Linked DNA regions of Funiculus sociatus GB2-C1. The main gene of each other region encodes a partner of the protein of the gene in region 2 in a complex. Links are inferred from orthologs where the notes say so. Each region holds a gene or a part of one and is shown on either strand. Other genes may lie near its edges.

The links. Proteins that work in one complex are often made in the same cells at the same time.
Region 1: the proteins of sufU (region 2) and NDI42_RS26220 are in contact, whole or in part, in a solved structure (PDB 5XT5), measured with the Bacillus subtilis proteins. The link is inferred for Funiculus sociatus GB2-C1 from one-to-one orthologs.

The regions. Positions count from the first base shown.
Region 1 is NZ_JAMPKJ010000090.1:359-5,176, forward strand. Bases 1,255-4,184 are described here. They hold NDI42_RS26220 (SufS family cysteine desulfurase), read right to left. Parts: upstream 3,386-4,184; coding sequence 2,123-3,385; downstream 1,255-2,122. Other genes in these bases: NDI42_RS26210 (WD40 repeat domain-containing protein), read left to right, coding at 1,255-1,277; NDI42_RS26215 (Uma2 family endonuclease), read right to left, coding at 1,313-1,951; sufD (Fe-S cluster assembly protein SufD), read right to left, coding at 3,484-4,184. Outside these bases: more of NDI42_RS26210, read left to right, coding at 1-1,254; more of sufD, read right to left, coding at 4,185-4,818. UniProt on the Bacillus subtilis protein: Type II cysteine desulfurase that acts as the initial step in the SUF-like Fe-S cluster assembly pathway.
Region 2 is NZ_JAMPKJ010000059.1:17,280-22,305, reverse strand. What follows is about bases 1,095-3,947. They hold sufU (Fe-S cluster assembly sulfur transfer protein SufU), read right to left. Parts: upstream 2,836-3,947; coding sequence 2,353-2,835; downstream 1,095-2,352. Other genes in these bases: NDI42_RS22200 (CHAT domain-containing protein), read right to left, coding at 3,267-3,947; NDI42_RS22205 (HNH endonuclease), read right to left, coding at 2,926-3,228; NDI42_RS22215 (Ycf51 family protein), read right to left, coding at 1,828-2,346; NDI42_RS22220 (iron-containing alcohol dehydrogenase family protein), read right to left, coding at 1,095-1,687. Outside these bases: NDI42_RS22225 (aspartate aminotransferase), read right to left, coding at 1-410; more of NDI42_RS22220, read right to left, coding at 545-1,094; more of NDI42_RS22200, read right to left, coding at 3,948-5,026. UniProt on the Bacillus subtilis protein: Part of the SUF-like system that mediates the biosynthesis of iron-sulfur (Fe-S) clusters. Acts as a sulfurtransferase and thus transfers sulfur from SufS to SufB.

The DNA of each region.
Region 1 (4,818 bases), on a different replicon or contig from region 2:
CACACGCATTTAACGGTCATTCAGGTTGGTTTGGGGGAGTTCGCTCAGTTGCAACCAGCCCTGATAGTCAGGTTATAGCAAGTGGTAGTGATGACAATACTATCAAATTATGGGATTTAAATACTGGACAAGAAAAACTTACTCTATCTGGACATTCAAGTGCTGTTCGTTCGGTTACTTTTAGTCGTGATGGACGAAATCTTGCCAGTGGTAGTGACGATAAAACTATAAAGCTATGGGACTTAAGAACTGCCAGAGCCATTCATACTTTGCACGGACATTCTAAATCAGTCACAACAGTTGCCATTAGCTGTGATGGAAAATTCCTTATAAGTGGTAGTGATGACAATACTGTTAAAGTATGGTGTTTGGAAAGTTGTAAAGAAGTGACTACTCTATCTGGACACTCTAATTACATTCAGTCCGTTGCCATCAGCCCTGATGGTAAACTGATTGCTAGCAGTAGTTGTGACAATACAATCAAAATATGGGCATTAAGGAATGGACAAGAAAAACTTACGCTATCTGGACATTCAAGTGCTGTTCGTACAATTGCTTTCACTTGTAACGGAAAGGGACTTGTTAGTGGCAGTGATGATAAAACCATAAAAATATGGCATCTAGAAACTGGAAGATTAGTCCAGACACTTTCAGGACATTCAGGCAATGTTTGGTCTGTTTCTATTAGTCCTGATGGTCAAACCCTTGCTAGTAGTAGCGATGACAAAAAAATCAAACTTTGGCGTTTGATAAATGGGGAACTCGTTTCTACTATTTCTGGACATTCAGCAGGAATTAGTTCAATTGCATTTTGTGCTGGTGGTCAAGTGCTTGCCAGTAGTAGTTGGGATAAGACAGTCAAACTTTGGTTATCTGAAACAGCTTTACCAAAATTTAATGTAGCAAAGTGGGTTTCAGGTATGTTTGGTCTAAAACAGAACCAACCAATATCAACAGTACCGAATTTTATTCTTTTAAAAGCACAAGAAAATATAGCTAAAGAAGCAGAGGAACAGCATCGCCGAGAGGAACAGCGTCGCCTAGAAGAACAGCGCGTTCAAGAGTGGCGTCGCCAAGAGAAGCAGCGTCGCATACAAGAACAGTATCAAAGTGAAGAACAGAGTCGCAAAGCTGAACAGAATGCAAAAATTGCTTGGGGTGTAACTAAAGCAACTTGGAACGCTGTGGGTAATGTTGTCAACAAAGACTATGTTAAAGGCTACAAGCGCAAAGATGGAACTTACGTTAAAGGTCACTATCGACGTAAGCATAACTAGGTCTCCCCTCAGCAAGTGGGGTGGCATTGCCCACCCTATCTAGTGGCTATTTTATCTCTCACCCAAGCTCGAAATGATTTTAACAGCGCAATTTCTCCCACAGTTTTACTTTGCTCGATAAACTTGCTGATTTCATTTACCGATACTAGGAAAAAGGTAATGCTTAATTCAGACTCAATATATTTTCCTTCTGTTAGCTGATAAAATTTTAAATTTCCTCCGTCATATCTCCAGAGTTCAGTGACTCCCAGCGCTGAGTAAATATCAAACTTGTTAACAGAACTGCTGGTAATATCGATTTCAATTGCTAAATCTGGCGGCGGATCGGTTTCTAAATCGAGTTTTTGCTTACCTCTGACTGCTAGTTCGTTTTGGATATAGTAACAATTATCTGGTTCTATGCCTCGATTGGCTATTTGTCGTTTCAAAGTAGTAGAACCAGCGCTTTTTATTTCAATATCTAGTTCTTCAGCTAAGGCAAAGATTAAGCGGTCAAATTGAATTTTGGGGTTTTCATGTTCAAAAAGCGGGGTCATAAGTTCTAGAGTGCTTCCGTCATAAGCAAACCGCCAGCCTCTATCCTCACCTGTTTCTATCAGCAAGGCTTCTAAAGTTTCCCAGCTGATGCTGGGTAGCACGGTTCTTTGTTCTGCTGGAATAGAGGTTGTAATCATACTTTGAATTACTCAATTTTCTAGCATTACACTTGAAGGGGAGGTTGAAACCGCAGCTACACCAGACAAAACCTGCGTAAGCAGGTTTCAAAACTTTGGGTTTTTGTAAGTTCGCCTGCACGGACTTAGTTTGTGTAGCCACGAATTATATTCGCCAGGGCTTAAGTTGACTTAGCCGAAGATACTGCCAAAAAATTCGACAGCTTCTTTTAAAGATGCGATGAAAACGTCAATTTCTTCGCGGGTGTTGTAGAAATACAAACTCGCCCGTGCAGTAGATTGTACTTTCAAGTAACGGTGTAAGGGTTGGGTGCAGTGGTGTCCGGCGCGAATGGCGATGCCAGCTTGATCTAAGATGGTGGATAAGTCGTGAGGGTGGACATCTCCAGCGGTGAATGCAGCGAGTGCAGCTCTACCTTCTCCAGTGCTGGTGGGTTGTGGCCCATAGGTTTTAATTTCTGGGATTTGCTGCAACTGTTGGAAGAGATAAGCTGTTAATTCGGCTTCGTAGGTATGGATATTTTTCATACCAATGCCACTAAGATAATCTACAGCAGCACCGAGAGCGATCGCTTCCCCAATTGATGGCGTTCCGGCTTCAAACTTATGCGGTAAATCTGCATAAGTAGCATGGTCGAGGAACACATCCGCAATCATCTCCCCACCGCCTAAGAAGGGAGGCATGGAACGCAGTAAGTCTAGCTTACCGTAGAGAAAGCCAATCCCAGTCGGGGCGCACATTTTGTGACCGGAGGCGACTAGCCAATCGCAGTCTACCGCTTGCACGTTTAACACCATGTGAGGTGCAGCTTGGCAAGCGTCAATTAAGACTTTGGCACCGTATTTGTGAGCGATTTCGGTTATCGATTTAACTGGGTTAATACATCCCAATGTGTTAGAAACATAAACAGTGCTAACCAGTTTTGTTTTGTCGGAAATTAGAGATTTAAAGTGTTCTAAATCAAACATTCCGTCTGGTGTTAGTTCTACAAACTTCAGCACCGCGCCCGTTCTTTGCGCTACGAACTGCCAAGGAATTAGATTGCTATGGTGTTCCATTACGGAGAGGATGATTTCATCCCCTCGCTGCAAATTGTTCATCCCCCAACTGTAAGCGATTAAGTTAATCGCTTCGCTGGCGTTGCGGGTGTAGATAATTTCCTGACGCGAGGCTGCATTTACGAAAGCAGCAACTTTGTCTCTAGCACCTTCATAAGCGTCTGTAGCTTTAGCGCTAAGTGTGTGAACACCCCGGTGTACGTTTGAATTGTACTGCTCATAGTAATCCCGAATGGCGTTTAGCACCGCCAGAGGTTTTTGGGATGTGGCAGCATTGTCTAGATAAACTAGGGGTTTGCCGTTGACTTCTTGGTGCAGAATTGGGAAATCTGCACGGACTTTATCGGCTAGTGTTCTGTCTTTGGTGAGAGTCATTGGTAATTGGTAATTGGTAATTGATGATTGGTAATTGGTAACTGGTAAAAGTTATTTCTTCAAAATTCCATTACCCATTACCTCTTACCTATTCCACACTATTCGACTGTTCTACAAGCAACACATTGAGAGAGGCTTGTTTGCAAAGAAGCGATGGGAATTTGGTTGATAATTTCTATAGCAAAAGCGTCAACTAACAAGTTGTTAGCACTCGCTTTGTCTAAACCGCGACTTTGCAGGTAAAAGACTTCATCATCATCTAACTGACTTACTGTTGCCCCGTGAGTACATTTCACGTTATCGGCAATGATTTCCAGTTGGGGTTTAGTATCGACTCTCGCTTTGGGGGACAACAGCAAGTTACGATTTAATTGTCCGGCATCCGTCAATTGTGCTGCTTTGGCAACAAAGACTTTCCCGTTAAATACGGAATGAGCTTTATCAGCCACAATACACTTTTGTAATTGACGAGTTATGCTGTGAGGATGGTTGAGAATAATCGCGCTGTGAGTATCGCCAATCTGTTCCCCAGAAATCATAGTTAAACCATTGAGGGTAGTTTCAGTTTGTTCGCCCAACTGATAAATTTCTAAGTTGTGGCGGGATATTTTGCCACCCAAACTCACTGAATTGCAAGTGTAGCGGCTGTTGCGGGATTGCGCGATCGCACTCTTGCCAATATGAAACGCTGCGCCACTATCTCGTTGAATCCGGTTGTGGCGAACTTCAGCATTTTCTTCTACCCAAATCTCTGTAACCGTATTGATTAAGTACGGATGAGTTTTATCTGCACACCAGTCGCCGACTGGCAGATAATCTTCTATCAGAGTTACTTGAGAGTTCGGTTCAGCGACGACCAAACAGCGTGGTTGAGAGAGAGTAGGGCGATCGCTAAAAGTAGACAGAAACAGCAAATGAATCGGTGTTTCTACTACCACATTCTTCGCTACCCACACTACAGCAGCATCAGTTAAGCCTGCCGTATTCAGGGCGGTGAATACCTCATCAAAACCCTTTTGCTGGGCGAAATAATTATCGATGCGAGTGCGATAAGTTATTGGCAGTTGGGCTAAATTCCCGGCAAATATCCCATCTGGCAAATTGGCAACAGATGACAGCGCAGGTGCATAAACCCCGTTAACGAAAACTAGACGGCTTTCGGCTGCTTCTGCTAAAGTTAATCCTTCAATTGCTGACTGGGGTACGTCCGCAGATTTCGCAGCTTGGAAAGACAACTTTAATAGAGGTGAAATGTCTGTAACACGCCACTCTTCATCGCGGGTAGTGGGAAACTTGAGATGAGGTAGCCAGGAAGCAGCGCGATCGCGTAATTCTTGCAACCAGCCAACCATCTCTGGATCGAGTAACTGTAATTCTTGACTGCGAGACAAGTTTAACAACTCAACCAGCTTGGCATCTCGATTAGTCGCAGC
Region 2 (5,026 bases):
CCCCGAAAATGAGCCGGATAAGCCGGAGAAGGTACTAAAACCAAATCTCCCGGATTGATATAAGCAAGCGCCAAATGAGTCAACCCTTCCTTAGAACCCAATAGCGGCAAAGCTTCGCTATCCGGATCGAGGTCAACATCATAACGACGACGATACCAGTTAGTGATAGCGCGACGGAAACTGCTAGTACCTTCAAACGGGGGATAGCCGTGATTTGCGGGGTTGTGCAAAGCTGCGATCGCTGCCTCTATCACTGGCTGCGGCGCAGGCCCATCTGGATTCCCCATTCCCAAATCAATTAAATCCAACCCCTGCTCCCGCGCCCTAGCTTTCAGTTCATCCAGGCGGGCAAATACATAGGGCGGCAGGGCTTGCAGCCTGTCGGCTGGGCTAATCCAATCTAACGTCATCAGACCTATCCGTAAACTGGTGTATATTTTCAGCGGGGCAGCGCTCTAAATCCTTATTAGGAATTGGAACATGAAATGCCACCTCGTAACTCAATCAAAACATTTTTAAAAGATAGCTAATTAATCGCCAGCCATTAGCCATTAGCTATTGACAAATGACCAATTGTCGTAGAAACCATTGCCGCCATCAGTTCGTCAGGCACAACCTTAAAGGGTAGCCGATGGATATCAGAATTAGCAGCGCAGGCAATTTCAGCCGCTTGCCGCAACTGAGCTAAAGTGATGTCACCCAAACCCAGATCCTCCAAAGTTTGAGGAAGTCCAATCTCAGCGTAAAACTTTAATAACTGTTGTCTGGCTGTAGCAGCTAATTGGTTGCCTTGTACCATTTCTTCCAAACGCAGCTGTGCGAGAATACCATAAGCGACTTTTTCCCCATGTATGGCACCATGAGCTGCTGGGATGTGAGTCAAACCATTGTGTACTGCATGAGCCGCCACTGTACGACACTGAGCGCCGCCCAATCCACCAATTACCCCAGCTAGTAAAATTGTGGCATCGACAACATCCCTCCAGACTTCACTACCTGGTTCAAGGAGAGCGGCCGCACTCTTTTGAAACAAGATATCCCGCAAGACTCTCGCTTGTTGGACTGCGGCAATTAGCAAACTTTGCTCAGAATGACCACTACTCACAGAAGCTTCGTACCACTTTGCCAAAGCGTCGCCAATACCAGCTACCAGGGTGCGTTGCGGCGCAGTCTGAATCAAATCGTAATCCAGCACCAGCAAATCTGGACAGCGGTCGAGGCTGACATCGTACAGAAAAGCTCCGGTGTCAGAATAAACGTTGGATAGGGCTGTCCAAGCAGCGCAGGTAGCTGCTGAGGTAGGAATCGTGACTACTGGCAACCCGCACTGATAAGCGAGTAATTTGGCGGTATCTAATGCTTTTCCGCCGCCGATGCCGATAATCAGATCGGCTTGAGAATCTGTGGCTGCTTGTCGCAGAGATCTCAAGCTGGCTTCGCTACAATCTGGGCTATAAGATGCTGTGGCAAAGCTTGATTGCTCTAGAACGGCTTGCAATTGGGGCAGTGTGACGGCAAGGGTGCGATCGCCTCCCACAATTAAGGGACGATGCCCCAAACACGCGATCGCTTCTCCCGCTTGCGAGAGCGCTTTCTGACCCCGCAGCACCCGACCGGGAGCCACACAGAGTGAAAACAACGAAGTAGCGGTTTGAGTAGACAAATCTGGCAAAGATTGGTTGGGCATAGAACGAACTATTTTATTCTAAATAGGGGTATCTCTCAAGATTTTTCTGAAAAAAATTTACAGCGAATAAATAGAATTTTCTGGAGGCGGTTGCTTCCTGATACTGGAAGCAACCGCCTCGATTTCATAATGACAAACGCTCAAGCGTTGGGTTTTGGCAGTTGGGCGATATTTTCCGGATAAACTTTAATAGCCAACTGGTCATCATCGCGGGTGACGAGACTCCGCTTCACCTCACCCAAGTAAAGCGGTTTAGAAACTCCTGCTTCTGGGTGGATGACGGTGCGTGCGCGAATAGTGAGTTGGTTGTTTATCTGACCTAAACGACCATAAGAAAACAAGTTGGCGGCGGCTTGACGCAGGGTTGCGTCCAATTGTGTTTCGGTAATTTCCGGGGGAACCTTGATTACTGTCTGCGCGCCCCCAGTGTCATAAACCAGCTTATAGCGCACCGCACCCGGAACTACCGCGTGGGTTAACGGCACCAAACCCAAGGCAAACAAACCACCAGTCAGTACGCCCATAAAGCCAGTGATACCCACGAGGCGAAACCGGATACCCCATTGCAAAATAAACCCCAATCCTGCCAAGACACCGCAGGCTAGGGTGAGGATACCCGCCCACTTGGCATAGTTTAAAAAAGCAGCAGTCGTTATCATGGCAGATCAAGCGTCTTCTTTTTCATTACTGATAAAGCCATTCCCTGAATTGCCATTGGGCAATTCCAGGGCAGCTTTTAAAGTATGCCAGGTAAGGTTAGCGCATTTGATTCTGACTGGGAACTGAGAAACGCCTTGCATGACGTTTAGCTTTCGCTGTTCTTTAGGAAACTCAGCTTGCCCCTTCATCATGTTTTGGAAGCGTTCAACCATTTCCAGCGCTTCGCCTACACTCTTTCCTCGTAAGGCATCCGCCATCAAGTCAGCAGAAGCCATAGCGATCGCGCAGCCTTCTCCTTCAAACTTTACTTCTTCTATGGCGTTGCCTGCATCGTTCAGATGCAACGTCAGCTCAATCGTATCGCCACAGGAAGGATTATGTCCTTTCTGATACCGATGCACCGGATTAGTTTTGCCTTTGTGCCGTGGCTTCTTGTAGTGTTCGAGAATGACCTGTTGATAAAGGTCGCGCAGGTTGCCCAGAGTCATGAGTGGATAAGTATTAAAATTTATGAATCCTTCTCGATCCTATCAGTGTCTCTCAATTTGGCAGGGCTGGTAAACCTCACTCCCAGATTTCTATCCCAGTTTTTGCTCCCTAGCCTCTATTATTTCGTCGATCCGATTTTGCACCTGTTGGCTTACTCCACTAATTTCCTCAGCCGGAATTTTCCAAAGCTTTGTTATCAGCCATTCGTGAACTGGACTAATTACCATGTGACATCTGCCGCAAAGTGTTATCAAATTACACAAGTCATCAGTTCCACCTTTGCTTTTAGGGATAATGTGATGAACTTGTCCGCTGTGTTCTTTGCCGCAAACTTGGCAGGTGCGGTGATCTCTTTGCAATGCTTGTTGCCTAATTTCTCGCCAAGATGACATGGGGGAATTGTTTATATTTTATTTTTTAACCGTTGTTTCTACTGGGCTTCCCCAATTAGGGTAAATGCTGCCCAATCTAACGGTTCTGGATACTCTTTCATCGTTGCTAACATTGCGCTTCGCAATGCTTGGGCTTTATTAGGGTTTGTTTGCAGAGTTCGATAAAATTCTGTCATTAGAAGGTTAGTCGGCTCATCAGGCACCGCCCACAAGGATACGATCGCGCTGGGTACTCCTGCTGAAATCAGCGATCGCGATAGCCCGATGACACCATCTCCGGTAATTTCACCGCGTCCCGTATTACAGGCACTCAATACCACAAGTTCAGCATTTAGCTTCAAGTCAAAGATTTCTCCAGAAGTGAGGAATCCATTATCATTCTTTGATGGAGCTAGAGCGATCGCGCCAGGAACGCCTAATTCTTGAATATCATCAAGTAATCCGTGCGTTGCTAGATGAATCAGCCGCGCCTTAGACATCTGCGGCACAATATTAACCTTCGTTGCCTTGTCCCCAATAATCGCCGTGGTGTTCAAAAGTTTAGCAATCGTCTGTGCTTCCTGTTCGGCACCCGGTAATGGGTCTAGTTGCTGAGGCGTTTGCCCTGGCTGTTTTGCGGGCATTGTCGGCATTGTCGGATTGCCCACCACTAGCACATCTTTGCTATGTTGAGACGTTCTATGCAACGTTTCTATACGTTGCTGTTGCTGGCGCGTTAAGTCTAGCACCTCAATAGATGGAGCTGTTAGGATTGTGTGTTGCTCGACTAAGTATTTGCCATTGGGGCCTTTTAGCGCCGGGAAAGGCAGCAGGAAAAGCTCGCCTTGCGGAATAAATATTACGTGGGAATTTGCATCTTTGGGCAGGAATTCAGCAATCGGCTGAATCAGCACTTGATGAAGTTTCTCTCTAGCAGCGTCTCCTTGCCGAAGATTAGGGCCGTGTAAAATACGGCTGTTAGCAAGCAAATCTTCAAACGAATTTTTTTGCCGCCGTAGCTGTTTAAGGTCAACTGAACGAAACGCCACTTTACCTGTAGGCTGAACTACCCAAATAAAGAGTTCAGAGGACTTCCCTCTGAGTTTACCTTGTACTTTGAAATCTTTTTCAGGAACAATTGAATATTCAATCAGCGTGGCATTTTGTTCTTTGGCAATTTTTTTGATTTGCGCGATTGTGGGAGGGTTTAAATTAGTTTTAGATCGAGCCGATGATTCAGGAGATAACCGCTGTTGCAGTAACTCTACAAAAGCACGGGCGCGTCCCCGTTCAGAAATTTCTAAAGCTGAATCTTCTTTCTTCTGAGCGATGAGGATTTGTTGCAGCAGGCTGTAGGTGAGAACTTGCGTATCAAAAAGTGATACATTGTGGATATCATTTAATCCCGGTCGCAGAGATTCCAGAACTTCAACTGCATCGCGGAGTTTTTTTTCTGCTTGTGGGAGTTTGCCAGAGGTAAATAGGGTATGTCCTAGATTATTCAGAGCAATTCCCTCGCTGCGTCTGTCACCAAGCGATCGCGCAATCTCTAAACTTTTCTCGTGATGTTCAATTGCTTTGGCGTAGTCACCTGAATCTTCGTAAGCAATTCCCAAATTTCCTAATGCTTTCTGCTGCAACTTGCGATCGCTAGTTGTCAGAGCGATCGCTAAACTCTGCTCATAGTAACCAAGCGCTTTGACATGATCGCCTTGAACCTGGTAAGCAAATCCGAGATTGTTTAGGGAACTTGCTTGTCCTTCCTTGTGGTTAATTTTTCGGGCGATCGCTAAACTCTGTTCGTAAGACTTAACTGCTT